2 regions of the Planococcus alpniumensis genome follow, and region 1 is predicted to be linked to the other one. Evidence: a T-box and tRNA genes for the amino acid it is inferred to sense, from the RefSeq annotation. Region 1 holds a T-box; the other holds one or more tRNA genes.
What was found. A T-box is a leader RNA that pairs with one kind of tRNA and senses whether it is charged. The one in region 1 lies ahead of trpS (tryptophan--tRNA ligase), so its partner is inferred to be a tRNA-Trp.
Positions count from the first base shown of each region.

Region 2: it has a tRNA-Trp gene. The T-box ahead of trpS (tryptophan--tRNA ligase) is inferred to sense a tRNA for this amino acid. The anticodon was not compared.

Region 1 is NZ_JAAMTH010000001.1:2,270,301-2,285,016, forward strand. It holds gene pepF (oligoendopeptidase F) at 1-91, opposite strand, end outside; gene G3255_RS11620 (competence protein CoiA) at 144-1,232, opposite strand; gene mecA (adaptor protein MecA) at 1,360-2,016, opposite strand; gene spxA (transcriptional regulator SpxA) at 2,317-2,712, opposite strand; gene G3255_RS11635 (putative glycoside hydrolase) at 3,117-4,316, opposite strand; gene G3255_RS11640 (ABC transporter ATP-binding protein) at 4,497-5,438, opposite strand; gene G3255_RS11645 (ABC transporter ATP-binding protein) at 5,438-6,493, opposite strand; gene opp3C (oligopeptide ABC transporter permease) at 6,509-7,528, opposite strand; gene opp3b (oligopeptide ABC transporter permease) at 7,528-8,463, opposite strand; gene G3255_RS11660 (peptide ABC transporter substrate-binding protein) at 8,647-10,359, opposite strand; gene G3255_RS11665 (DUF3899 domain-containing protein) at 10,602-10,943, shown strand; T-box leader at 10,995-11,208, shown strand; gene trpS (tryptophan--tRNA ligase) at 11,277-12,269, shown strand; gene opp4C (oligopeptide ABC transporter permease) at 12,335-13,252, opposite strand; partial or broken gene opp4B (oligopeptide ABC transporter permease) at 13,268-14,233, opposite strand; gene opp4A (oligopeptide ABC transporter substrate-binding protein) at 14,382-14,716, opposite strand, start outside.
Region 2 is NZ_JAAMTH010000001.1:1,097,641-1,112,356, forward strand. It holds rRNA gene G3255_RS05515 (23S ribosomal RNA) at 1-2,336, shown strand, start outside; rRNA gene rrf (5S ribosomal RNA) at 2,467-2,582, shown strand; tRNA gene G3255_RS05525 (tRNA-Asn) at 2,593-2,667, shown strand; tRNA gene G3255_RS05530 (tRNA-Ser) at 2,673-2,762, shown strand; tRNA gene G3255_RS05535 (tRNA-Glu) at 2,784-2,858, shown strand; tRNA gene G3255_RS05540 (tRNA-Val) at 2,865-2,940, shown strand; tRNA gene G3255_RS05545 (tRNA-Met) at 2,982-3,058, shown strand; tRNA gene G3255_RS05550 (tRNA-Asp) at 3,062-3,137, shown strand; tRNA gene G3255_RS05555 (tRNA-Phe) at 3,155-3,230, shown strand; tRNA gene G3255_RS05560 (tRNA-Thr) at 3,244-3,319, shown strand; tRNA gene G3255_RS05565 (tRNA-Tyr) at 3,323-3,406, shown strand; tRNA gene G3255_RS05570 (tRNA-Trp) at 3,413-3,486, shown strand; tRNA gene G3255_RS05575 (tRNA-His) at 3,508-3,583, shown strand; tRNA gene G3255_RS05580 (tRNA-His) at 3,626-3,701, shown strand; tRNA gene G3255_RS05585 (tRNA-Gln) at 3,709-3,780, shown strand; tRNA gene G3255_RS05590 (tRNA-Gly) at 3,786-3,860, shown strand; tRNA gene G3255_RS05595 (tRNA-Cys) at 3,868-3,941, shown strand; tRNA gene G3255_RS05600 (tRNA-Leu) at 3,951-4,034, shown strand; tRNA gene G3255_RS05605 (tRNA-Leu) at 4,247-4,330, shown strand; gene G3255_RS05610 (IS256 family transposase) at 4,588-5,769, shown strand; gene G3255_RS05615 (cation-transporting P-type ATPase) at 6,099-8,762, shown strand; gene G3255_RS05620 (C45 family autoproteolytic acyltransferase/hydrolase) at 8,790-9,839, shown strand; gene G3255_RS05625 (C45 family autoproteolytic acyltransferase/hydrolase) at 9,865-10,935, opposite strand; gene G3255_RS05630 (B3/B4 domain-containing protein) at 11,028-11,690, opposite strand; gene queG (tRNA epoxyqueuosine(34) reductase QueG) at 11,756-12,901, shown strand; gene trmL (tRNA (uridine(34)/cytosine(34)/5-carboxymethylaminomethyluridine(34)-2'-O)-methyltransferase TrmL) at 12,912-13,385, shown strand; gene G3255_RS05645 (hypothetical protein) at 13,707-14,015, shown strand; gene G3255_RS05650 (NCS2 family permease) at 14,143-14,716, opposite strand, start outside.

The sequences.
Region 1 (14,716 bases):
CTTCCCATTGAGCATCTGTAGCAAAAATATCTTCCAAGCGCCATGTCAGTTCTGCAGGCACTTGATCTCTAGTCATTAATTTTTCCGTCATTTGGCTGCCTCCTCTTTCCCTTGTTTCGGGAAACGAATTACACCTTATTTTCTCAATTTTCCCACGCTTTTGCAAGCAGATGATAGGAAATATCCATCACTTCCGAAAAACATTCGGAATGGCCATTTCTGTAGATGGTTTCATATGCCGAAAGCACTTGTAAGGGCGTGCGCATATCAATTCCAGAAGACGCAATCTTGACCAGTCTCTCGGTTAATAAAGTTTCCACTGGTTTTCCCGATTCGATCATGAGTGCCGCTTTCATTTGCCATATGAGGGGATGCTCCAGAAATAGATGCCCACCTGCAAGCGGCAGCCCGAAAATCTCCGGGATGGCTTCTTTATCGAGTCGAAGTTCATAGCTCAATCGCCAGAATGGATTTCTCATCCTATTTTTTGCGAACAATTGCGAACGGATGTGTTTATTATTTTCTATACGCATCAAGGATATTGCCTGAACGTACTCTGCTTTGGTTAATTTTTTCGGCACCGCAAAAGGAAAAACTTGTTCCTTCACAGGCAAAAGCGATACCTTTGCGATCCAGCGGTTGCCTTGTACATAAAAAAGATTGGAATAGTAGATGAAGAGGGAATGATTGGGGTTGAATTGCAGGAGATGGGGATGAAGAGGCCTGCTACGAAACATCGCTCTTTCGAATGGGCGGATTTGGACAAGGCCCAGCCCTGGAGCAGGCACACACTTTGTGCCACGGATCCAAATGGCATGAAGACCTATCTTGGCGTATCCTTGGCTGCGCTTCACCACCTGTTCTAGGGGCAATTTGCTGCACTGGATTTCAATCGCCGATTTCTTGGCTAACAGGTCGGGCCTCTGTTTGATTTGGGGCAAGTAGCATTCAACATGAACGGGGATGTTCTTGTCTTGGAAAAATGAGGCTAAGCGGGATTTTCCAAGCAGATGAAGCGGCGTTTCCGGTTCGCTGCCTGGCGTGCAGGAGAATTGCTGGAGATGGGCGAAATGGGGAATTTTCGTTGTACCGACTTTCAAGACGACCGGTGCTTCACAGGCGGGACACAGGAAGGTTCGATCTCTTCTCAGCTGAATCAGCTCTTGCCTTGTATGATAGGCTTGGAGCGTAAATAAACGGCCTTTATCGAGCGCTGTTAATATATGAATCACTCTCCTTTTTTTCAGTTTACGCGGAAGAGCCGTTGGGCGCAATACGTAAAAGTATCTCTGACTTTTAAAAAATCATGAACCCAACTACGTAAAATGGCAAAAAAAAAACCTCCCATAGAGGAGGTTTTTATCCGAAATAATGCAATACGTTCGGCAATGCATCTTCTTTGAAAATCGCTTTGCCGTATTCTTCAAGACGGTGGATTGTCATTGGAGTTTGCTGCAAGTATTCGGTGATGACGCTCAATTGGTCTTTGATGTCTTTTTCAGAATGCAAGATTTCATCAAACTTCACATGCATATAGTACTTTCCGTCAAAGTGGTACAATGCCGTATCGACCGGCATATACATAAGGCGTTTCGCAATCGGAAGCAATTCTTCCACTTCAGAAAGAACAAAGGAATATTCGAGTTTCTTTGTGTCACCCTCGTCATAAACCGGTTCGAATTCGTCGAACTCTTGTGAACCAGCTTCTTCCCCTGAAAACATCTTGCGGCGTTCTTCTATATCATCCGGCAAATCAAGTTTTTGCCCGTCTTTCGTCAATTGCGCACGAGTGACAGTAACTTCAAGTCCTTTATCCATGGCTTGCACTTGGATCCACAGCGGCCCTTCCATAACGAAATCGGCTTCTTCATTGACTTCATCCATCATTTCCCAGAAAAGCTCTTCGCTTTTGTCTCTGTTAAACCAAATTTCGTCACGGCTGAACCCTCGCTCTTCAACATCAAGATAGGAAATGTAAAATTTCACTGTGTTGTCGTTAATGCGTTCTATTTCCATTTTACACCTCTCCTTTTCGGATCGGATTAAGAGGAAGTTCCTCAAAAGCCGTGATTTATTACTACCTTCATTATACCTTTCCTGAAGGCTTAAAAACATTTTTCTGCCTATAGGCGGCAAGAGAAGATAATTATCTTAGAGTCTAATTGAATCGACAGACTTTTGCAACTAATCAAGATGGGAAACCCATGTTCAGTTGGAAATACTTTGTCTGGGCGATATATTAAAAAGATAAAGAAAAGCCGTCCCATGATCCCTTATGAAATGCCATAAAGACCGGACAGCTTTTTCTACTTATTCTCAGTTGACCATGCGCTGAGCTTCAAGCAATTGATACGCGCGCACTTTACGTGGCAGGAATCGGCGGATTTCATCTTCGTTATAACCAACTTGCAGGCGTTTTTCATCCATGATAATCGGGCGTCTCAATAAGCCCGGATGTTCTTGGATCAATTCATAGAGTCGCTGTAATGGCAAGCTCTCTACGTCCACATTCAGTTTTTGGAAGATCTTCGAACGAGTTGAAATGATCTCATCCGTTCCATCCTCTGTCATACGTAGAATTTCTTTGATTTCACTTATTGTCAAAGGTTCAGAGAAGATATTGCGTTCTGTATATGGAATATCATGTTCTTCCAGCCACGCTTTCGCCTTGCGGCAAGACGTACAGCTTGGAGAAGTAAATAATGTAACCATCATAATGGAGCACTTCCTTTCGGATTCATAGATGTTGAGGAAATTCATTCTTAAATTAGAATCACTATCGTTTAGAAGCTCTACAATCATTATACAACATTAGGCTTCAGTAATATATAGCTGACAGCGAGAATTTTAAAAAAACATTGATTCTGTCACAGTTTTGCTACATTTTCTGAGAGTTTGTAAAACTTATACATTAGAAATTTACCCGCTTCTTTTATCAATTAAACTTCAATAAGAAAATTTTATTCTCATTTACGAAATTGTTTTGAAAACAAAGCTTCTATTATATAGTACGTCTCATCATTCAAAAGGTTTCAATTTACTGCTTAATTTAATTGCCTTTCAAAAGCGTAAAAATACCCCAGCTGTTCGGCATTGCCGACAGCAGGGGCATTTCTTTATTCCGGGGTATAGTCGACGCCAGGTGAATAGCTATTCCCTGCATTCCAAAGAAGGAATTCATCGATTCCTTGTTCATTCAAAGCGCGGATCTGAGCTTCCACTTCTGCCTTGCCATAGCGCTTATAATTTCCAGCACCTAAGTAGCTGGCGGTGAAATCCTGAAGCCATGGCCGTGAGACAGGTGCCTCATCCAATTTGGAAAGCACTTCGTTTTCAACTTTTGCATATTCGGCAACCAATTTATACGGTTCCAAATCCGGCTTTGCAATGCCGAAATATGATGTCCAGTGACTAGGGTATATCATTGAGGAAATGACGTCCACATTCTCCGATATTTTCGAGAAGTTTTGCCCAATGCCAGGCGCTTCTGGCAATGTTGCCGCATAACCGAAAATATCAACTGATACCTCTACATCATAAGGTTCGAGTTTTTCTTTCGCATAGGCCACAAAATCCGTGACAGCTTCTACACGGCGCTGAACAGGATCTAGATTGGATTCTGCGTAATCGCCCATTGAGTAGTCTAGCTGCTCACCAAGCCGCTCAAATCCTTCAGGAAAACGCACATAATCGAATTGTATTTCCTTGAAACCTAATTTTGCCGCTTCGATCGCTACTTCCACATTATAGTCCCAGACTTCCTTCATGAACGGATTGACGAATGCTTCACCCCGGCCATTGGTCCAGACTTGCCCACCTGTTGTAAAGGACAGTTCAGGATGCTGTTCCGCAAGTACCGTATCCTTGAAGACGACCACACGCGCAATCGGGTAAATTTGCTCCTGTTCCATTTGCTCAAGCATTGCCCGGGGGTCTTTAATCAATGAAGTGCCGATGCCTTTATCAGCCAGCGGAGAATCTTCTTTTGGCGTATACGTTAAATGACCTACATCTTCCTTGACATCAATGACCATCGCGTTCAAGTCAGTATTCCCTACCAAATCGACTAGCGAAGAAAATCGAGCTCCTCCAGCCGAGTTTCCAGTAACAAATATTCCCCGGACCGCATCGGGATATTCGAAAGCCAAGCCTGAATCAAACCCAAACCGTTCAGATGTTCCGAGCAGTGCTGAGTCAATATTTACTATTTCATATGTACGGGTCGAAAAATCTTCTGCAGCGGTTTCAGCCGCTTGTACAGTGCTGGCACTCCCTAGTAGAAATAAGGATGCAGCAAGCCATTTTAAGGATTTCACGCAAATTCACACACCTTTTTCGCTTTTCTCCAGTCTACCATTTTTGAGTGTTTTCCGCAGGATAATTTAGTAAATTTAGAGAAACCCAGACATTTATTTGTTTTAAGCAAATATTATTATGCCTTCTTCCAAGCACAAAAAAAGCACGCGCCTAATTATAAGGCACGTGCTTTTCAGGTTTTACTTTTTAGCTGCTAGGCGATCTTGCAGTTCTGCAAACTCTTTCTCTGAGCAGTCTACAAAATGATTCGGTGAAACTTCGCGCATTTTCACGTCTTCGCCATCTGCATAGTTATGGACTGCCGGGTCGTATGCTTTACGCGTACGGTTGCGCTCATAGTTCGGGTCCGGAAGCGGGATGGCCGAAAGCAATGATTGCGTGTAAGGATGCATCGGGTTGGCGTACAATTCATCGGCTGGCGCCAATTCCACCAATTTGCCGAAGTACATCACGCCGATACGGTCCGAGATATATTTAACCATCGACAAATCATGTGCGATGAATAAATACGTCAAGCCTTTTTCTTCCTGCAATTCTTTCAGCAAGTTGACAACCTGTGCTTGGATGGAAACGTCCAGTGCCGAAATCGGCTCATCCGCAATGATGAAGTCCGGGTCGACTGCCAAAGCACGCGCAATCCCTAGGCGCTGGCGCTGCCCGCCGGAGAATTCATGCGGGTAGCGGTTTGCGTGCTCTTTGTTCAAACCAACCGTCTCTAACAGGTCGTATACCATTTTCTTACGGTCGCTAGCATTTTTTGCCAAGCCATGGATATCGATTCCTTCTGCGATAATGTCCATGACTTTCATACGCTGGTTCAACGAAGCGTAAGGATCTTGGAAAATCATCTGCATTTTGCGGTTGAATTTCTTCAGGTCTTTTTTGTTTTTCTTGCCGTGCACACTTTCGCCTTCATAAAGGACTTGGCCATCCGTTGCGTCGTATAAACGAATGATCGAGCGGCCGGTCGTGGATTTCCCGCAACCCGACTCGCCTACAAGGCCGAGTGTTTCGCCTTTATAAATATCGAAGGTAATGCCATCAACTGCTTTTACTTCGTTTGCTTTGCCGACATTGAAATGCTGTTTAAGGTTTTTGATTTCAACTAATTTTTCAGCCATCAATTTGCGCTCCCTTCATAATAGCGGCTGCCAGGGAACTTTTTCATCCGTTCGATGACCATTTCAGGCGGTTCGACTGTTGGCGCTTCAGGATGAAGAAGCCATGTAGCCGCCATGTGCGTATCGCTGATTTTAAAGAACGGAGGCGGCTGTTCCATATCAATCTTCATGGCATATTCGCTGCGCAATGCAAATGCATCGCCTTTTGGCGGATCGAGAAGATCGGGCGGCGTGCCAGGAATTGCATATAATTTTGCATCTTCTGAATCCATTGAAGGCATTGAACTGAGAAGGCCCCATGTATATGGATGCTGTGGGTTGTAGAAAATTTCATCGACTGTGCCGATTTCAACGATTTTCCCACCGTACATAACAGCTACGCGGTCTGCCACGTTTGCCACTACCCCAAGGTCGTGAGTGATGAAAATAATCGAGGTGTCGATTTTCTTCTGCAAATCTTTCATCAATTCCAGGATTTGCGCTTGGATCGTCACGTCGAGAGCAGTTGTCGGCTCATCGGCGATTAGGACCTGCGGGTTGCACGCTAGCGCAATGGCAATAACGATCCGCTGGCGCTGTCCACCTGAAAATTGGTGAGGATATTGTTTCATTCGAAGCTCAGGTTTAGGCATGCCGACTAAACGCAGCAAGTCGATCGCCACTTTCTTCGCTTCGTCCTTGCTGATTTTTTGGTGCTTTAAGATCGGCTCTGTAATCTGGCGGCCGATCGGCATTGTTGGGTTGAGCGAAGTCATCGGATCCTGGAAAATCATCGAAATGTCTTTACCGCGGATCTTCTGCATTTCCTTATCGCTCAATTTCGTCAAGTCGCGCCCGCCAAATAGGATTTCCCCGCTTTTGAATTCAGCGCTCTCTTCAGGCAATAAACGCATAATCGATTTCGTTGTAACGGATTTACCGGAACCGGATTCACCTACGATTGCCAATGTTTCACCTTTATATAGATCAAAGTTGACGCCTCGGATTGCTTTTACTTCGCCACCGTATGTGTTGAAGGAAAGTTCGAGGTCTTTTACTTGAAGTATCTTTTCCATCTAAGGCTTTCCTCCTTAATCTTTCATCTTCGGATCGAGCGCATCACGCAAGCCGTCACCAATTAAGTTAAATGCGATCATGATTAAACTTAACACAACAGCCGGGAATAAGAGAATATGCGGCTGATACTGGATCAGTTTATAGCCATCATTGATCAATGTACCTAGAGACGCATCTGGAGCCTGAAGCCCAAGCCCGATAAAGCTCAAGAAGGCTTCGAAGAAAATAGCGCCCGGAATTGTGAACATCGTGTTGATGATGATGACGCCAAGAACGTTTGGCATCAAATGCTTCCAAATGATGCGGCTGTCACTGGCACCAAGCGTGCGTGCTGCGAGAACGAATTCCTGGCTCTTGTATTTAAGAACCTGTCCACGCACTACCCGTGACATGCCGGTCCAACCGGTTATCGTCAAGGCTATGATGATCGCAAGTATCCCCGGATCCATGATGAGGATAAAGAGGATAACGACGACCAAGTTCGGAATACCTGTTAAAATCTCGACAATCCGTTGCATGACATCATCCACGCGGCCTCCGAAGTATCCGGAAATCCCTCCGTAAATAACACCAATCAGCATATCAATTGCTGCTGCAACAAATGCGATGAACAAGGAAACTTGAGTCCCTTTCCATACACGGGAGAACATATCACGGCCAAGGCCGTCCGTCCCGAACCAGTAATTCTGTTCGACATTCTTCAGTTCATACATATCCACTTGACGTCCGCCTAATGTACCGACACCATCCATGATGCCTAGGTTTTCGATGACAGGTACTTTCGGCGGCAAGTTAGCGTGTGTGATGGTTTGGTCGTTTGGTTCGTAAGGGCTGATCATCGGCCCGATAAAGGACATCAAGACGATCAAACCGAACAAGATCAAGCTGATGATAGCCCCTTTGTTTTTCTTTAGGCTGCGCCAAGCATCCTGCCAAAAGCTGACACTTGGTTTTGAGATTTTCTCAGCCTCTTGGGTATCTCTAGGGATGCGCGTAAATGCATCTTGAGGAAGCTTTTCATAATTCTGTGTCATTAATTCTTACCTCCTGAAAGACGAATCCGAGGATCGATGACGCCATACAAAATATCTACCACTAAAATGATAACAATCAAGAATACGGAGAAGAAAATAGTCGTACCCATGATGATTGAGAAGTCACTAACCATGATTGATTTTACGAATTGCTCACCGATTCCAGGAATCGCGAAAATCTGCTCGACCACGAGAGAGCCTGTCAAAATACTGACTGCCATCGGCCCAAGTACTGTAATCAATGGAATCAACGCGTTGCGGAATGCATGCTTGAAAGCGATTTCTGATCCGCTTGCTCCTTTAGCTTTTGCCAAAGTGATATAGTCAGATCCAAGAACTTCGATCATTTCTGTACGGATGAACCGTGCAGCCGTTGCCAGTGGGAACATCGCCAAAGCTATTGACGGCAATACGCTGGACATAAATCCATCTTTCCACAGCGCCACTGGGAACAGGTCCCATTTTAAACCGAGCCAGTATTGTAGCATGGATGCAAAAACAAACGATGGAATGGATATACCGATAATCGCAACAATCGTACTTCCGTAATCCACCCATGTATTTTGCCTGAGCGCCGCGACCATCCCGAACAGGATTCCGAGAACAGTCCCGAGAAGCATTCCTTGGAATCCAATCTGGGCTGACGGCCCCATGCGGCTTAAAATAACATCTGTTACGTCTGCGCCTTTGAATTGGTTAATCGAAATACCCAAATCACCTCTTAGCAAACCAAACATATAATCGAAATATTGAACAGGAAGGGGTTGGTCCAGTCCGTACCGTGCCTCTACGACTGCCCGTTGTTCAGGAGATAGTTTATCTGCGGAAGCAATTGGGGAACCTGGTAATATTTTCATCAAGAAAAATGTAAACGTGGCAATAAGCGCTAAGGTGATGAACATATAAATTAATCTTTTTCCAATATAGCGTGCCATGGTGCACCTCCAAATAAAATCGCTCTATTATATCAAGCACCAAAAGATACTTGTATTTTTCTGATTAAGCAGAATACCGTTAATTTTCGGTGAATTTATTCACAGTAGAAAAGAGAGTATATCAATCCCTTGATATACTCTCTTTCTATTATGTTTTCCTAAAGTACATTCAGTTGGGAATCCTTATTCCTTACCGGAAATGTAAGCCCATTTGTAGCCGTAGTCTCCACCGAATGGGTGTTTGACGATGTTGTTAACATATGGCTTTTGAAGGGACATGATACCGCGCTGATAGATCGGTGCGATAGCAGCGTCTTCTTCAACCAAGATTTTTTCAGCTTGAGCCATTGCTTCCCAGCGTCCTTCAGCATCCTGTGCCAATTCGCCTTTAGCTTGCTCAACCAAGTTATCGAACTCTTCGTTAGAGTAAGACATCAAGTTGTGAGAAGATCCAGTTACGAACAAGTCGATGAATGTCATCGGATCCTGGAAGTCAGGGCCCCATCCAGAGTTTTGGATATCGTAGTCTTGTGCTTCATCAAGCTCAAGGCGTACGCCGAATGGTACAGCTTTCAAGTTAACTGTCAAACCTTCAAGGTTTGTTTCAAGTTGCTCTTTCAAATAAGCATCCATTTTACCCGCAAGCTCAGAGTCGCCGCCAAGAAGTTCCATAGTCACTTCTGTTTCGCCGATTTCCTCTAGGCCTTGCTCCCAGTAAGTTTTCGCTTCTTCAGCGTTGAATGGCAACATGTCTCCGTTGATGTCACGGAAATCTTCGCCCGCTTCGTTGAAAGTGAAATCAGTTGGTACTAGGTAGTTAGCTGGAAGTGATCCGTTAGCTAGAACTACATCTACAAGGTCTTGCTTGTTGAAGCCAGTTGCAATCGCTTTACGGATGTTTTCGTTAGCGAGTGGAGTTTCTTCTCCGTTGCGTTCTTGGTTAAATTTCAAGTAGAACAAAGTTGGTTCAAGTTCTTTTACAACTTCTGGGTCTTCAGCGTATTGCATTGCGAATTCTCCAGAAAGTCCAACGCGGTCTTTTTCACCAGATTGGTAAAGGTTAACTGCAGTTGATGTTTCTTTAACTACGTCAACATTGATTGTGTCAAGTTGAACAGTTTCAGCATCCCAGTACTCAGGGTTTTTCTCCATTGTCCAAGTGAGTCCAGTTCCATCCCAGTTTGTAAGAGTGAATGGACCATTGTATAGAAGTGTATCAGAATTTGAAGCGTAGTTATCGCCTTGTTCTGTTACGAATTCTTCATTCAATGGGTAGAATGTAGCGAAAGCCATCAATGACATGAAGTAAGGAGTCGGGCGCTCAAGTTCTACGACAAGAGTTTTGTCGTCTTCAGCTGTGATTCCTAGTTCAGAGACTTCCATTTCCCCTTCAGAAACTTCAGTAGCGTTTTTGATTGTTCCAGCCATCATGTATGGTCCGTAAGGTGAACCAGTGTCTGGGTCAATCGCGCGCTGCCAAGCATAGACGAAATCGTTAGCTGTGATCGGTGTACCGTCCGACCAGTTAGCATCACGTAGTTTGAAAGTGTACGTCAAGCCATCTTCACTGATCTCAGGCTCGCCATCAGCAAGTGCAGGTTCAGCAATGTTTTCTTGGTTTAAACGGAACAAACCTTCGTTTACGTTGTTCATGATGTTGAATGCTACTGCATCCTCAGCAATCGAAGAATCCATTGACGGGATTTCTGCTCCTTCGATCAAGTTTAGTTCTTGTACAGAGTCAGGTTCGCCGCCGTTGCCTTCTGCGCCTTCTGTACCTTCTGTGTCTGTGTTTTCTGTCCCAGTATCAGTGTCGTCTCCGCCGCCGCAAGCAGCTAGGAAAGCACTAAGTACCAAAACCAGGCCAAGTAGCCATAAAATCTTGCTGTTTTTCACTGATTTTGCCCCCTTAAATTTTCTGAAAAGTTGGTACATGATTAATTATACATAAATATTTTTTGTTGTACAGCGTTTTTTTTGGAATAAATTGTACTTGAAGCTTAATCATAGTATACCAAATAATCACCAATCGCCTGAAAAGCGCGTCATGTAAGCGTTTTCTTCTCAATTAGAAATCCAATAATTTTTTGATTTTTTTTGTTATTTCTTCTACAATAAGAACGAATAGGGGTGCCAAAATGAAAAAAATAATCATTGGAATTGCTGCTGTGCAATTGATCATCTTGTTGACGATGCTCGTGCGAAGCGAACCGTTTTCACTGCTGTCATATATCAATAATTCCTTTATCTACGGGGGCATCCTTGTATTCTTCGGGGCTTGGGTGTTCGTTGTCCGAACAGGGGTTTTCGATGTATTTACGATGAGCATGCGCAAAGTGTTCAAAACCAAATCTACACTCGAAGACGACGAGATGCGCCTCCCATCGGAAGTGCTGGCATTCTCAAGTTCCCCCCTCTTGATAGTAGGCGGTGCGACTTTAGTAGCCATGGCTGTTTCCTTGGCGTTCTACCAATCGTAGAATTGCGTATTGCAGCGCCAATCCTTTTTGTATTATAATAAATCCAATACAAAATGAGCGTTGACAAAGAGTAGTAGATGCAGTTTCTTCTATATAAGAGAGCTTGTGGCTGGTGTGAACAAGCAGAAGACTGCATTGAATGGACTTTCGAGCTAAAGCGGCGAAACAAGTAGCCGCTTTCGTATTCTCCACGTTACGGAGGCAAGAGGCCGCTTTTGCGGCAACCAGGGTGGTACCGCGGAACCGCACATCATTCGTCCCTTTAGTTCCAGGGACGGAGATGTGCTTTTTTATATTCATTTTTAGGACCACCCACTTAGAGGAGGAATTGTATTGAAGAAAATTTTTTCAGGCGTCCAGCCGACCGGCACAGTTACACTCGGTAATTATATCGGTGCATTCAAGCAGTTTACCGAACTGCAGGAAGAATATGATTGCATCTTCTGCATCGTCGACCAGCACGCCATTACCATGCCTCAAGATCGTCTCGAGTTAAGAAAAAACATTAAATCGCTTGCCGCGCTTTATCTAGCTGTCGGCATCGATCCTGAAAAAGTCACGCTGTTCATTCAATCGGAAGTGCCAGCGCACGCACAGGCAGGTTGGATGCTGCAATGCGTATCGACCATCGGTGAGCTCGAGCGCATGACGCAGTTCAAAGACAAATCTGCCAAGGCCGCTTCCATCTCTGCTGGCCTCTTGACTTACCCGCCTTTAATGGCTGCTGACATTCTATTGTACCAAACAGACATTGTCCCTGTCGGCGATGACCAAAAACAGCATATCGAATTGACACGCGACTTAGCGGAGCGTTTCAATAGAAAATACAATGACATTTTCACGATCCCGGACATCCGTATTCCAAAACACGGAGCGCGTGTCATGTCCTTGCAGGATCCGACGAAAAAGATGAGCAAGTCCGATTCAAATAAAAAATCGATCATCACTTTGCTCGATGATTTAAAAACAATCGAAAAGAAAGTGAAGAGCGCCGTCACCGACTCAGAAGGAATCGTCAACTACGATCCGGAGAACAAGCCCGGCGTATCCAACCTGCTGTCGATCGAAGCTGCCTTAACTGGAGCCTCCATCGATGAACTGGTCGCTAAATACCAAAACGGAGGCTATGGCGACTTTAAATCTGGCGTGGCCAAAGCCATCACAGAACATTTGGCGCCAATCCAAGAACGTTACTATAAGTTGCTCGATTCTGAGGAGCTTGACACGATTCTCGACGAAGGCGCAGAAAAAGCCAATTTCATTGCCAATAAAACATTGAAGAAAATGGAGAACGCGATGGGGCTGGGCCGCAAGCGCAAACGATAATACATCAACAAAAAAAGGATGAACGGGTGGCCTGCCACTCGTTCATCCTTTTTGTTTAGTTTTGGTTAGCGCAATGACTTCGGGTTCAACGCATCCTTCAGCCCTTCCCCAATAAAGTTGATTGACAGGATTGTCAAGGTAATGATGATGGCTGGGGGCATCCAGATCCACGGCTTGCCTTGCAGGACATCCGGCTCATTGGCAGATGATAGCATATTGCCCCAGCTCGGTGTCGCTTGCGGAACGCCAAAACCTAAATAGCTGAGTGCTGATTCGATAACGATCATCGTCGCAAAAATCAAGGTTCCTTGCACGATGATGGTCGAGATGACATTCGGCAATAAGTGTTTCGTAATCACTTTGAATGGAGAACAGCCGATTGATAAAGCAGCCAGAATATACTCATTCTCTTTCTCCGCCAGCACTTTACTGCGCACCAAGCGGGCGACACCGCCCCAGCTAAGCGCACCGATGACCATAATCAAGACCCACAAACCATCTACGATGCCATAAAGGATCGTGTTCAAGACGATGACAAACACGAGGAATGGGAAATTCAGCACAAAATCCGTGAAGCGCATTAGGATGCTATCGATAAAGCCGCCAAAAAAGCCAGCAAGCGCCCCGACCACTGTTCCCAAAGTGATAACCATGAGCGTTGCACTGAAGCCGACCAATAGTGAAATTCGCCCTCCGTAGAACAAGCGCGTTAAGACATCGCGCCCGCTCTTGTCCGTACCCAGAAAATGTTCGCCATTCGGCTCGATATTCATCGCCCCGATGTTGACTTGTGAAATATCCGGCAGCGGCGACAACACAGGTGCCAGGAACGGTGCCGAGAGTGACATCAAAGTAACCAGCATGATGAAAAAAGAACTGATCATCGCCAATTTATTGCGCACGAATTTCCTTCTGGCAATCTGCCAAGGAGACAAACTTCTTTCCGGCTTCTTTTGTTGGGTGATGGTAGTTGATGATGCCATTTTAATGCTTCCTCCTCAATCCAGGCGAATTCGTGGGTCCACGACGCCGTATAAAATATCTGCCAATAGATTACCGAATAATGTAAGGAACGATAAAAGCATAGTCAATGCCATCAAGGTTGGAAAATCCCTGCTTGTCACGGATTCCAAAAACAGCTGGCCGATGCCCGGATAAGTGAAAATTGTTTCTGTAATAATGGCTCCACCAATCAACGCAGCAAAATCAAATCCAAGGAATGTAACTAGCGGAATGATTGAATTGCGCAGAATATGGACATTTTAGATTTTTTTCATCGGCGTGCCTTTCGCGCGCGCTGTCCGGACAAAATCCTTCCGGGAGTTCTCGATGATGTCGTTGCGCAAAAACTGCGTGTAACTTGCCGTGCTCATCGCCCCGAGCACAATCGCCGGCAACAAGACGTGGTGCATGCGGCTTACATAGTACTCAAAGCTCCCCTCTTCCACCAAAATGTCTACCGAGCCTGCAAAAGGGAACCAGTTTAACTGGAATGCAAAAATATAAATCGCAAAAACAGCAGCAACAAAAGATGGAATCGCCAGCATAATATAATTGAATCCTGCAATGGCGTTATCGCCTAATGTATATGGCCGCCGCCCTGAATACATGCCCATGATGAACGCCATGATATATGTGATGATTAAAGCTGTAACGCCCAATAACAAAGTATTCGGCAATTTTTCCAGGATCAAATCGAATACTGGAATTTGAAACCGCGTGGATTTACCGAAATCCCCTTGGACGAATCCAGTAATCCAGTTAACATATTGGACCGGCAATGGGTCATTATAGCCGAGCTTCTCACGCATTTCCGCTATGTATTCGGGGTTGGTGTTGAGCGGGTCGATTTCCCCGCTGAGCGAATCGCCCGGCATCAGTTTGGCGAGACTAAAGACTACAATCGAAATCAAAATCAGCATCGGTATCATTCCAAGCAACCGTCTAATCGAATATTTAAGCATAGGTACTCTCCTTGTCTGATAAGTTCTCGGCTGTGCTCTCGTGCACGGTAAGGGTTATTTTTTGAAACAGCCCTTACCGTGCATAAGAGCTTCATATAAAGATTCAACGATGGGCGAATCGCCCATCGTTGAAGGTTAGTTGCTGATTTTATTCGGTTACGAACCATTCAGCAGGGCTGTTTTGACCGGATACGTCATATTCAACTCCACCGACACGCGTATTCAATGCCTTAATTTCTTCTAGTTCCGCAATGTAAAGCATCGGCAGTTCTTCATTGACGATCTTCTGCCATTCTACATACAATTCTTTGCGTTTTTCCTGATCAGTGCCGACGATTTCGATATCAAGTGCATCGTCTAGCAATTGATCCGCCTCTGGATTGTTGTAACGCGGGTAGTTCCACAGCTGGTCTGCTTTCCATAGTCCCGATGGATCCGGGTCAGTTCCAGTGCCCCAGCCGCCGAAGAATGTTTCAATGGAAG
Region 2 (14,716 bases), 1.2 Mb from region 1:
GTGATAGCGTGCCTTTTGTAGAATGAACCGGCGAGTTACGATTGCATGCAAGGTTAAGGTGAGAAGCCGGAGCCGCAGCGAAAGCGAGTCTGAATAGGGCGAGTGAGTATGCAGTTGTAGACCCGAAACCAGGTGATCTACCCATGTCCAGGGTGAAGGTAAGGTAACACTTACTGGAGGCCCGAACCCACGCACGTTGAAAAGTGCGGGGATGAGGTGTGGGTAGCGGAGAAATTCCAATCGAACCTGGAGATAGCTGGTTCTCTCCGAAATAGCTTTAGGGCTAGCCTCAAGAAGAGAATCCTGGAGGTAGAGCACTGTTTGGACTAGGGGCCCATCCCGGGTTACCGAATTCAGACAAACTCCGAATGCCAGTGATTTATGCTTGGGAGTCAGACTGCGAGTGATAAGATCCGTAGTCAAGAGGGAAACAGCCCAGACCACCAGCTAAGGTCCCCAAATATCCGTTAAGTGGAAAAGGATGTGGCGTTGCTTAGACAACCAGGATGTTGGCTTAGAAGCAGCCATCATTTAAAGAGTGCGTAATAGCTCACTGGTCGAGTGACACTGCGCCGAAAATGTACCGGGGCTAAACGGATTACCGAAGCTGTGGATGGACATCGTAGATGTCCGTGGTAGGAGAGCGTTCTAAGGGCGTTGAAGTCAGACCGGAAGGACTGGTGGAGCGCTTAGAAGTGAGAATGCCGGTATGAGTAACGAAAGACGGGTGAGAATCCCGTCCACCGAATGCCTAAGGTTTCCTGAGGAAGGCTCGTCCGCTCAGGGTTAGTCGGGACCTAAGTCGAGGCCGATAGGCGTAGACGATGGACAACAGGTTGATATTCCTGTACCACCTCCCCGCCGTTTGAGTAATGGGGGGACGCAGAAGGATAGGGTGAGCGTGCCGTTGGTTGTGCACGTCCAAGTTGTGAGATGAGAAACGAGGCAAATCCCGTTTCTATATAACATCAAGCAGTGATGGCAAGAGGTTTACCTCAGAGTCCCTGATTTCACACTGCCAAGAAAAGCCTCTAGCGAGGCGGGAGGTGCCCGTACCGCAAACCGACACAGGTAGGCGAGAAGAGAATTCTAAGGTGAGCGAGTGAACTCTCGTTAAGGAACTCGGCAAAATGACCCCGTAACTTCGGGAGAAGGGGTGCTCTGGTAGGGTGAATAGCCCGAGAGAGCCGCAGTGAATAGGCCCAGGCGACTGTTTAGCAAAAACACAGGTCTCTGCAAAACCGTAAGGTGACGTATAGGGGCTGACGCCTGCCCGGTGCTGGAAGGTTAAGGGGAGTGCTTAGCGCAAGCGAAGGTGCGAACCGAAGCCCCAGTAAACGGCGGCCGTAACTATAACGGTCCTAAGGTAGCGAAATTCCTTGTCGGGTAAGTTCCGACCCGCACGAAAGGCGTAACGATCTGGGCACTGTCTCAACGAGAGACTCGGTGAAATTATAGTACCTGTGAAGATGCAGGTTACCCGCGACAGGACGGAAAGACCCCGTGGAGCTTTACTGTAGCCTGATATTGAATTTTGGTGCAACTTGTACAGGATAGGTAGGAGCCAGAGAACCCGGAGCGCCAGCTTCGGGGGAGGCGTCGGTGGGATACTACCCTGGTTGTATTGAACTTCTAACCCACAAGCCTTAGCGGCTTGGGAGACAGTGTCAGGCGGGCAGTTTGACTGGGGCGGTCGCCTCCTAAAGAGTAACGGAGGCGCTCAAAGGTTCCCTCAGAATGGTTGGAAATCATTCGCAGAGTGTAAAGGCACAAGGGAGCTTGACTGCGAGACGGACAGGTCGAGCAGGGTCGAAAGACGGACTTAGTGATCCGGTGGTTCCGCATGGAAGGGCCATCGCTCAACGGATAAAAGCTACCCCGGGGATAACAGGCTTATCTCCCCCAAGAGTCCACATCGACGGGGAGGTTTGGCACCTCGATGTCGGCTCATCGCATCCTGGGGCTGTAGTCGGTCCCAAGGGTTGGGCTGTTCGCCCATTAAAGCGGTACGCGAGCTGGGTTCAGAACGTCGTGAGACAGTTCGGTCCCTATCCGTCGCGGGCGCAGGAAATTTGAGAGGAGCTGTCCTTAGTACGAGAGGACCGGGATGGACACACCGCTGGTGTACCAGTTGTTCTGCCAAGAGCATCGCTGGGTAGCTATGTGTGGCCGGGATAAGTGCTGAAAGCATCTAAGCACGAAGCCCCCCTCAAGATGAGATTTCCCATTGCGCAAGCAAGTAAGATCCCTCAAAGACGATGAGGTAGATAGGTTCGGGGTGGAAGCGTGGCGACACGTGCAGCTGACGAATACTAATCGATCGAGGACTTAACCAATAAACTGAAACGTGAGTTTCCACAATGTCGATTTATCCAGTTTTGAAAGAATAAGATATTATTTTTAAAAAAATACTTGAAAAAATCGGTATTATTGATATAATAAATCTTGTCTTTCAAATTAGTACAGTCTAGTGATGATGGCAAAGAGGTCACACCCGTTCCCATCCCGAACACGGAAGTTAAGCTCTTTTGCGCCGATGGTAGTTGGGGGTTTCCCCCTGTGAGAGTAGGACGTCGCTAGTCTGGTTATTATTCCGAAGTAGCTCAGTGGTAGAGCACCGCACTGTTAATGCGATGGTCGTAGGTTCGAGTCCTACCTTCGGAGCCAATTATGGAGAGCTGTCCGAGTGGCCGAAGGAGCATGATTGGAAATCATGTAGGCGGGCAACCGTCTCAAGGGTTCGAATCCCTTGCTCTCCGCCAGTATCTTAAGCTCAAAATAAAGGCCCCTTGGTCAAGCGGTTAAGACACCGCCCTTTCACGGCGGTAACACGGGTTCGAATCCCGTAGGGGTCACCATTCAATGGAGGATTAGCTCAGCTGGGAGAGCATCTGCCTTACAAGCAGAGGGTCGGCGGTTCGATCCCGTCATCCTCCACCATTTCTTTCATGCATATAAATAGAAGGAAACTTTAATATTATCGCGGGGTGGAGCAGTTCGGTAGCTCGTTGGGCTCATAACCCAAAGGTCGCAGGTTCAAATCCTGCCCCCGCAACCAAATGGTCCCGTGGTGTAGCGGTTAACATGCCTGCCTGTCACGCAGGAGATCGCCGGTTCGATCCCGGTCGGGACCGCCATTTTTATTAATTAATATGGGTCAGTAGCTCAGTCGGTAGAGCATTAGATTGAAGCTCTAAGTGTCGGCGGTTCGATTCCGTCCTGACCCACCATATTTTTCTCCATGCCGGAGTAGCTCAACTGGTAGAGCAACTGACTTGTAATCAGTAGGTTGAGGGTTCAAGTCCTTTCTCCGGCACCATTAGGTGGGGTAGCGAAGTGGCTAAACGCGGCGGACTGTAAATCCGCTCCTTCGGGTTCGGCAGTTCGAATCTGCCCCCCACCACCAGTTTTTAGGGGCATAGTTTAACGGTAGAACAGAGGTCTCCAAAACCTCCGATGTGGGTTCGATTCCTACTGCCCCTGCCATTTTTTAAAAATATTATGATGGCGGTCGTGGCGAAGTGGTTAACGCACCGGATTGTGATTCCGGCACTCGGGGGTTCAATTCCCCTCGTCCGCCCCATGTTTTTCTTGAGAATTTAATATCATACATAATAATAGCGTGGCGGTCGTGGCGAAGTGGTTAACGCACCGGATTGTGATTCCGGCACTCGGGGGTTCAATTCCCCTCGTCCGCCCCAGTATTATTGGGGTATAGCCAAGCGGTAAGGCAACGGGTTTTGATCCCGTCATGCCCTGGTTCGAATCCAGGTACCCCAGCTTTTGCGGAAGTAGTTCAGTGGTAGAACGCCACCTTGCCAAGGTGGAGGTCGCGGGTTCGACCCCCGTCTTCCGCTCCATTATTTAGGCGGCATAGCCAAGCGGTAAGGCATGGGTCTGCAACACCCTTACCACCGGTTCGAGTCCGGTTGCCGCCTCCAAACTATTTTGCCGGCGTGGCGGAATTGGCAGACGCGCGGGACTCAAAATCCCGTTCCTTCACGGGAGTGTCGGTTCGACCCCGACCGCCGGTATCAATTGATCATCACTCTGCCAAGTGATGAGAGCTTAAAACTCTGACTATCAAAGTCAGAGTTTTTTTCTTTATTTAGGTGAATGATTATAAGTTCTACATAGCAAAGATTTTTTAAAAAATATCTAATAACCCCTTGCAAAATAATCGGTTTACTAATATAATAATAAATGTTCCTGAAAGCAATGAATAATTGTATCTGGATTCAATTTTGCCGGCGTGGCGGAATTGGCAGACGCGCGGGACTCAAAATCCCGTTCCTTCACGGGAGTGTCGGTTCGACCCCGACCGCCGGTATCATTTTCATTGCTCTGCCAAGCAATGTATGGAAAAGCCCTAACTTCGGTTAGGGCTTTTTTCTTTATCTTGTCTTGGTTGCTAAGAGTAGGACTGTTATTAAATAAAGACTACAAGTGAATACAAATGAAATAGAAGGAATTACTTTATTGAAGAGAGCGTAAAATATCTTGTGTAAATGAATAAATAGAAAAAGGAAGACCTTTTCTTGTAGAATTAAGTCACCACAACCAATTCACAGAAAAGAGGCCTTCCCTATGACTCAGTTTACAACAGATATTATGCAAGCTCTAGTAAAAAAAGAAGACATCTCCGAAGTTTTTCGCAAACATTTGGAGACGGCGGTGAATACACTTCTTCAAACGGAACTAACAGCGTTCCTGGATTACGAAAAATACGACCGCATCGGGTTTAATTCCGGCAACTCACGCAATGGTGTCTACACGCGGACACTCCATACGGAGTATGGGGATTTAGAGCTTTCGATGCCACGGGACCGGAATGGCGAATTCAACCAACAGACGGTCGCTCCGTACAAGCGCTCAAACGATACGCTGGAAGCCTTCGTTATTCATATGTTCCAAAAAGGCGTGACCATGTCCGAGATTTCGGACCTGATCGAGAAAATGTACGGCCATCATTACACGCCACAAACCATTTCCAATATGACGAAAGTCATGAGCGAACAGGTCGAGGCGTTTAAATCTCGTCCGTTAGAACAGCGTTATGCGTGTGTCTATCTAGATGCAACTTACATTGCCCTCAAGCGCGACACGGTCTCGAAGGAAGCCGTCTATATTACGATTGGCATCCGAGAGGACGGCTCAAAAGAAGTCTTGGCCTATACAGTGGCACCTACGGAATCCGCATTTGTTTGGGAAGAAGTCCTGTTGGACTTGAAAGAGCGCGGTGTCGAAGAGGTGCTTTTGTTTATCTCCGACGGCTTAAAAGGCATCACTGATCGCATCTTCGCGGTCTTTCCCGATGCTCAATATCAGGCGTGCTGCGTCCACTTGTCGCGTGGGATCCGCCACAAAGTTCGCGTTACCGATCGCAAGGAGATTCTGGATGATTTCAAATCGGTCTACCGGGCAGAGAACCAAGAACTGGGTGAAAAAGCGTTGAAAGCCTTTGTCGACAAATGGAAAACGGCCTATCCCAAAGTGGCGAAATCGTTGGAAGCGAATCCCTATATTTTCACTTTCTACAGCTTCCCAAAATCCATTTGGCGAAGCATCTATTCAACGAACCTGATCGAATCGTTCAACAAGAACGTAAAGAAATACAGCAAGCGCAAGGAGCAATTTCCGAACGAAGATTCCTTGGATCGCTTCCTGGTTTCCCAGTTCGAAATCTATAACCAGAACTTCTCCACCCGTTGCCATATCGGATTCGATCAAGCTCGTGCAGAGCTGACTGAGATGTTCAAGCAAACCTAATCGATATACATACAAGAAAAGGATTTACTTATTTACACATAATTATTGACGGTCTCTTATTGAAGAAAATGCGTGAAATTCTTATAATAAAAATTTAGGTGAAGGGAAGTCTCTTTTCGAACAAAGCGGAAGTGGCCGATGTGCTAAGTTGAAAGAATGGTAGTGGAAACATCTCTAGGGCCCGGGTCTATTCATAGGTATTTTGAAAAGGCAGCTTCTTTTGGAGGCTGTCTTTTTTACATGTATTGGAATATATAACAGGAAGCCATGGGTGAAGGGAAACTGCGTGTTATAATAATCAGAATTACGATCTTGGCGGGGGTGGCAAGGTGGTTACAGACCAAGGATTTGATCAAGAGTTTACGGCTATACTCGATAATCAAGAAGTTCTGATAGAAGAAGGGTTAAGCGAAGTTGAGGTTGTAAAGAGATTAAAGGTTTTTGGCGCCAATGAATTGCCTCAAGGAAAGCGAGAACCTGGAGTTATAAAGTTTTTTAAGCATTTTCATGATGTGCTGATCTATGTATTATTGGCAGCGGCAGTTATTACAGTCGTACTTGGACATTATATTGATACGAGTGTCATTTTAGCTGTAGTTGTCATCAATGCGGCAATTGGCTATATTCAACAGCGTAAAGCTGAGAAAGCATTGGATAGTATACGTGAAATGCTTTCATTCAAAGCGGGCGTATTGCGAGAGGGCAAACGAAAAGATATTCTGGCGGCTGATTTGGTGCCTGGGGATCTTGTTTATTTAAGGGCGGGTGATAAAGTGCCCGCAGATATGCGGCTCATAGAAGCATCGAATCTCCAGCTGGAGGAGTCGTCTTTGACTGGTGAGTCGGATGCAGTAAATAAACAGACTGAAAGACTATCGAGCGATACGGTGCTTGGCGATCGCTCCAACATGGCATTCGCAGGAACTGCTGTTGCATCCGGGTCAGGGTTCGGTGTTGTCATTGCAACTGGAGGAAATACTGAACTCGGAAAAATCAGCAGCGCCATGGAGTCGGTTGAGAAATTGCAGACCCCATTATTAAAACAGACTACTCAATTCGGAAAATTGATATCAGTGGTTATTGTACTGAGTGCAATCGGCATGTTTTTCATCGGTTATTGGGTCCACGACTACGCCACCGCTGAGTTATTATTGGCAATCATCGGCTTGACCGTAGCCGCCATTCCAGAAGGCTTGCCTGCGGTTCTATCCATTATTTTAGCTTTGGGTGTCCAGGCGATGGCTGGGAAGAATGCTATTGTACGGAACTTGCCGTCCGTCGAAACTTTAGGGGCCGTGACGGTAATATGCTCAGACAAAACAGGGACTTTGACGAAAAATGAAATGACGGCGACTTCTGTTATTCTGGCAGATGAAGAAATCAATGTTAGTGGGGTCGGTTATTCACCCGAAGGAATGTTAAAGAAAAACGGAGATGGCATTCGTTTAACTGATCATCCTCGCTTGGCAAAGTTTTTAGCCTGTGTGAAAACGGTTAACGATGCTCATTTGGTCAAAGGGAAAAAGGGGAAATGGTCAATCAGTGGGGGTGCGACGGAAGGCTGTCTGTTGACGCTTGCAGAGAAAGCGGATGACGAAGTAGAGAAGTTGTCGGTGATTATGAAGATTCCATTTGATTCTTCTTATAAATACATGGCTGCTTTGGTGGAAGAGCAGGGAACTAAATGGATCTATGTAAAGGGTGCCCCTGAAAAGCTGCTGGGGATGATACCAAGCGAAGAAAGGAATGAATGGGAGGCGAAGATAGCCTCACATGCAAAACGCGGAGAACGCCTTTTAGGAGCTGCTGTTAAGCAGGTCGATTACACAGTTGAAGGCATAAGCCACGAAGATATGAAGTGCGGGTTTGAGTTTTTGGGCATGGCAGGTATCATTGATCCTCCGCGCGAAGAAGTGATTGATTCAATTGCTCAATGCAAGAAATCCGGAATTCGCGTCAAGATGATCACTGGAGACCATAAAGAAACCGCTGTGGCGATTGGAGCCAATCTTGGAATTGGCGATGGGGTTAAGGCGCTCGAAGGCAGGGAGTTGGATGGCTTAAACGCCCAACAGTTGGAAGTTGCAGCCATGGAATACGATATTTTTGCGCGTACCAGCCCTACAAATAAATTGCAATTGGTTAGAGCTCTTCAAGCCCAGGGACAAGTGTGCGCAATGACCGGCGACGGGGTCAATGATGCACCGGCTTTGAAACGTGCTGATATCGGCATTGCGATGGGAATCAAAGGAACAGAAGTATCAAAAGAAGCAGCTGAGATGGTGCTGGTTGATGATAATTTCAGCACGATTGTCAATGCAGTGAAGGAAGGGCGGCGCGTCTATGATAATTTGAAAAAGACCATCCTGTTCATATTGCCGACAAACGTATCCGAAGGGCTGCTCATTTTTATCAGCATCTTATTTGGCACCACGATTCCGCTCACTGCGGTACAAATTTTGTGGGTCAACATGATTACGGCTGTGACGATTTCCTTAGCGATTGCATTTGAGAAGCTCGAACCTGGTACGATGGAGCGGCCACCTCGGAAAGCCAATAGCCCGTTACTCAGCGGCTATTATATTTTCCGCATCGCTTTTGCATCGGCGATTATCGGAGCGGGCATTTTATGGATGAACAGCATGCTAGAAGCTAGAGATTATGATCAAGGCATCTTGCAGACTATGACTCTACAGGCACTGGTCATCTCACAGCTATTTTATTTATTCAACTGCCGGAGTGAGCGGCATTTTGCGTTGAATCGTGATTTCTTTTCCAATAAAGCGGCCTTTATCGTCTCGGCTATATTGATCCTAGTGCAGCTATCGGTGACGTATGTGCCGTTTATGAATACGCTGCTCGGTACGGAACCAATTGGGCTTAGGTATTGGATTTGGCCGTTGCTGATAGGGGTGAGCGTGTTTGTTATTGTGGAGCTGGAAAAATGGGTGGTGCGCCGAATGAGTAAGAATGTTAATCTTTCGAATAAATAGAAATACGATCAGTAATGAGGAGGAGTTATGAGACAGATACATAGTGAAGTCGTCGAATTCAGAGGAAGCCATTATGATTATGGAATGATGCAAGGGAATACGCTCAAAGAATCGATCACGCTGCACAACCGCCGCGGGCAATGGAAGAGCAAGAGGCCGCGATTTGTCATCGACCCTGCAGAAGCGCAAGCTGCGTTCAATGAATACGCCCCGAAATTATGGGAGGAGTTGAAAGGCCTTGAAGATAGCCTCAAGCTGCCGATTGATGAGGTGCTTCGTGATTTTGGCGGTTACCGGATCGATGCGCCACCGTCGGGCTGTTCGATCGTCAGCGGCGAAGACTTTTTGGTGCGCAACTATGACTTCCATCCGCAGACATATGAAGGCAGGGTCTGCTTGTTTCAACCTGAGGAAGGAAATGCCATCATCGGTCCGAGCCAGCGCATTTTGGGGCGCATGGATGGCATGAACGAGCATGGCTTGGTGATGGGCTATAATTTTATGCACCGGAAAAACCCGGGTGATGGCTTTGTCTGTTATATGATCGGGCGCATCATTCTCGAGAGCTGCGCGACTATCGATGAAGCTGTTGCTTTGGTCGAAGATATTCCGCATCGCGGGTCATTCAGCTACGTTGTGACCGATAAGAGCGGCGCCACAAAGGTCATCGAAGCGACGCCCCGTAAAGTGGTGGTGCGCGATGCAACGGCTTGTACGAATCATTTTGAAATCCAGCAGCATGAAAACCGCAATTATCTAAAGGATTCCTATGAACGCTTGTCAGTTATCGAACAGAATGCAGAAGATGCAGCGGAAGCGTATCGTGCTTATCGCTTGTTCAATGACACGGACCGCGGCTTGTTTTCGAATCTTTATAAGAGCTGGGCCGGAACAATCCATACATCTGTTTATCTACCGAAAGAGCAGGAAGTGTGGTTTGCGCTTGGGGGCGACCAGGAGCCCGAAGTGTTCAATTTTGGGGAATGGCTTGCAGGAAAGCCTGTCCGCAATACATCCGTCCATGGACAGATAGATACTGGCATCGGGTTCGCCCATACCGATGCTTTGTTTAAATAAAAAACGGCTGGAGCATATGAGTGCTCTAGCCGTTTTTTTGTTGCAATGAAGATAGGTCGTCAAGGTACGGAAACGGGAAATGCGTATCGATTTTCCCATTGATGCGTTTCGCCAGCAAGCGTTCGCCTTGGAGCCATTTTTGGAAATCGAACATGAGCGGCAAGCGGTCGGGGCCGATGGCGAATCCGACTTCCAAACTGTTTGGGAAATAGGAAGCCGTATGCAAAGTACCGGAAGCGGTGCTGTATTTGGTGGAAAATACGCCCTGGTCCGAGTCGTTCAATAATCGAAACGCTGCGTATGCGTCGTTTGACGTTGTGGAATGCGTAAGAAGCGCTTCCTCGCGGCGTTTGGAATCGTCTATTTGGTAACGGTTTTCTTCCGATAACACTTCGAAATGGTTCGTCGAAACTGCCGCTTCCCGGACGATGACATTGCGCGGGGAAGTTTCGGCGACGACTGAACGTCCGCTCTTATCCAGCAACACATAGCTGAATGACCGGCGGTGGGGCAGTTCTTTCAATAAATCGACCGCTTCTTCGATTGATGCGCAATGTTCGAGGATCAGGCGTCCGATCATATTGCAGATAAACCCGTCCGCTGAATTGCGGCGGTTGATGAAATTATAGCCCATCGCCAGGCCCTTCTCATTGAGGCCATCCGTCCGTCCTGTAATTTGCATGGACGGCCCGATGGATGCATAGCCCCCGTCAGTCGGCTCGTACAAGGCGAACCGGCCTTCATAGCCTTGCGGTGAGCTGTCATAGTTGCGGACAAGGAAGTCGGAACGGCTCAGGATCGAACAGCCGCTGCGTGTATATTCGATATAATAGCCGCCGAATTCGCGCAGCGCATCATAAAATGGCCATTTCAGGGCATCGGCCAAGCCTTCGATTTCTTCCCAGATGCGTGGGGCAAAACGTTCGAGCATTTCGATGGCCTTCGTTTCATCCACCAATAGCTGCCGGCTGTTTTCGCCGCGCTGTATTTTTCGGTTCGGTAAAAGCAGTGAATCTCTTAACAATTCCCCTTGATGATAGCCGAAATCATAATGGCTGCCGCGGAATTGGATTACGTCGCTATGGACTTTCTTCATGTGGCATCCCTCTTTTTTATCTCAGTATCAAAAGAATACTAGAGTTTTGGGGAGAACAAAAAGAATATGCCTGAAGCGTATGCTTCAGGCAATTAAAGGACGTAGCTTGTCGCTTCGCCGCCATTGATTCCGGTGAACATATTGCCGGCAGCAGTCAATAGCTGCAAGGCATTGTCGCGGTTCATGGACGGGCGGAGGTAAAACACATGTACCGCGTCAGTTGTTTGCGGGGTTACAGCAGTGCGCTTTGAATCGACGTACGGGCTGCCGAATGCGCCTTTTGCATCGCGTGTGACGATGATGTTATCGAGCGTATTGTCGCGGTTATTCAAGCCTTCATAACGGTCATCGGGCTTGCCGAGCGCGATTTCGATCTCGCCTTCGATTTGAGCTGTATCGTACAAACCGAGTGGAATTTCGTACTGAAGCGATAGAAAACTGTTCATATCGATCGCTGAATTGACAGGGACCAGATAGTTTTGTTTACGCACACGGCGGTACAAGGCTTCTGCAGAAGGCCGGTAGCGGTTCGGGTCGCCTCCGAGCGCCTTCCAGGCCAGCTTCCATTCGAGAAGGCCAGGGAAATCCGTTAATTCCTTATCGTCCATATCGAAAAATAATTGCTCCTGGAACAGCTGGAGACGCCCTTTTAACATTTGAGGTGAATCCGAAACGGTGATATTGTTATAATGAATAATGCCGATTTTAAAATCAGGCAGGATCTCTGTAATTTCAGGGTTTACGCGAAAGTCCACAGCAAACATCCTTTCCGTGAATAGTAGAATCATCTTACCATAAATTGGAGCAAGGAGTTATCGACATGAACTTGGATCAATTCCAACAACAACTGGTTGCGTATGCCGCGGAAATCGGAATTGATAAAATCGGCTTTGCTTCGGCCGAACCATTTTTTAATTTAAAGCATCGCTTGATCCGCCAGCAGCAATTGAATTTCCAGTCCGGCTTTGAGGAATCGGATGTGGAGAAACGCACGCGCCCGGAACTATTGATGGAAGAGCCGGTGAGCATCATTGCGATTGCGATTGCCTATCCTTCCAAAATGGAAGGGGCAACGCCTGGTGTCAAAGGGGCACGGCGTGGTATTTTCTCGCGTTCTTCCTGGGGCAAGGATTACCATGCGGCACTTCGGGACCGGCTGGCGCTGCTAGAAGCGTTCATCGCGGCTCATTATCCGGAAGCACGCACAAAATCCATGGTTGATACGGGTGAATTGTCCGACCGTGCCGTGGCAGAACGGGCCGGTATCGGATGGAGCGCGAAAAATACCAATATCATCACGCCAGAATTCGGGTCATATGTCTATTTGGGCGAGATGATCACCAACATCCAATTTGAATACGACGAGCCGATGGAAGATCAATGCGGCGACTGCCGTTTGTGCATCGATACATGCCCGACCGGAGCGATTGTCGAGGGCGGGCAGCTCAATGCCCAGCGCTGCATTTCGTTTTTGACGCAGACAAAAGGCTTCCTGCCGGATGAGTTCCGCTCGAAAATCGGCAACCGGATCTACGGCTGCGACACATGCCAGACCGTGTGCCCGAAAAATAAGCGCAAAGCCAATCGCATCCATCCGGAATTCGACCCGGACCCGGAAATTGCCAAGCCTTTGCTTGAGCCGCTGTTGACTATTTCCAATCGGGAGTTCAAAGAGAAATTCGGGCATGTGTCAGGTTCTTGGCGCGGCAAAAAGCCGATTCAGCGTAATGCCATTTTGGCACTTGCCCATTTCAAGGAGGAGTCGGCAGTGCCCACGTTGATCGAATTAATGAAGACGGATCCGCGCCCGGTCATCCGCGGCACGGCCGCTTGGGCGATCGGCCGCATCGGATTAGATAGTGGAAGACAAGCGCTCGAACATGCACAGCAGCAAGAGAAAGATGAAGAGGTGCTGGCAGAGATCGCTAAAGGCTTGGCATTCTTTTCTGCAGAAACGAAAGGATAAGTGAAGAAATTTGGGAATACACATTGTGTTATATCAGCCACTAATTCCGGCGAATACCGGGAACATTGCACGTTCTTGTGCGGGGACAGGGGTCAGCCTTCATTTGATCAAGCCGCTCGGATTTTCGACGGACGATAAAATGCTCAAACGGGCGGGGCTCGATTATTGGGAGCACGTGGATATTCATTACCACGATGGCCTCGATGAGTTATTTACAGCCTATCCTGACGGCAAATACCATTACATCACCAAGTTTGGCACGAAGACCTACAGCTCGTTCGATTTTTCGGATACCGGGGAAGATTATTTCTTCGTCTTCGGGCAGGAGACAAAGGGCTTGCCGAGGGAATTGATTGATGCCAATCTGGAGCGGTGCCTGCGCATTCCGATGAACGAACATATCCGTTCACTCAATTTGTCGAATACGGCAGCGATCTTGATGTATGAAGCACTGCGCCAACAGGATTTCCCGAATTTAAAATAAACGACAAAAAAGGACAGCGCGTGGGCGCTGTCCTTTTGCATTTCGCATTATTGTCTTTTGTCTGTGCCTGGTTTGTCATCGTATCCAGCAGTGAAGATAGCTACCAAAAACGATACACAAATCCCCAAGATTAAGATCAAGTTCATGAATGACGACCTCCTTGAAATTTGCATCTGTGTTTAGTATAGCGTACCATCGGGAAAAATGAAATATGGAACCCGCTCGAAAATATGGACATTTTCCGTCCATCCGAAAAACTTGAAACTTTTTTGGATGTGATGCGTATATAAGGGTAGGAAGAAAAGGAAGGGATGAACTGATATGAAAATGAAGACATCCGTTGCACTGCTTTGGATTACGGGCCTTGCGGAGGCATTTCTGGCCATTCCGTTCATCGGGGGCGGATTTGTGATTTCTGCAGGCTATGCTCCGCTCGGCATCATGTTCGTGCTGCATGCGATTACTTTGTTCTTTTGCTTTAAAGAATATTCGCCGAAGTTCGGCTCGATTCTGGGGATCATTACAAGTGCACTCGCTTGGATTCCGTTGATTGGTTGGGCGCTGCACTTATTGACAGCGATCGTGCTATTGCTATCCGCAGCCATGTCCGGGCGTTCAGCTAGAGTTTAACAAGAAAAGCACCGAGAAATCGGTGTTTTTTTGTGGGCAAATTTAAAGACGACGAGAATTGGTTTGTAAGCGGCGCTTTCGTTTAAGGCGCAAAAAATCCCCTGCATAGAAGAATGCAGGGGACTTTTTAATGCGGTGCAATGAGAATCTGGATCGTGAACAGCACAGCAAAAATATAAAGGATCGGGTGGACGGCTTTCCATTTGCCTTTGAAGATTTTCATCAGCGGGTAAGAAATGAACCCGAGTGCAATGCCGGTTGCGATGCTTGAGGTGAGCGGCATGGCGAGAACAATAAGGAACGCCGGGAACGCTTCATCGAATTGATCCCAGTCGATTTGCTTGACGGCGCCGATCATTAAGCTGCCGACGATGATGAGAGCGGGAGCGGTGATGGCGGCGACGCCGGAAAGCGAGCCTACGAGCGGCCCGAAAAAGGCGGCTGCGATGAACAGGATGGCGACGGTCAAAGTTGTGAGTCCTGTCCGTCCGCCTGCAGCGACGCCGGCGGAAGATTCGACATAAGCGCTGGTTGGGCTTGTGCCGACCATGGCGCCTGCACTGGCGGCGACAGAATCAGCGAGAAGCGCTTGGCGCACGCGCGGCATTTTATTGTCTTTCATGAGTCCTGCTTGTTTTGCGACACCGATCATCGTCCCGGTCGTGTCGAAAAGCGTGACGAGCAGGAACGAGAACACGACG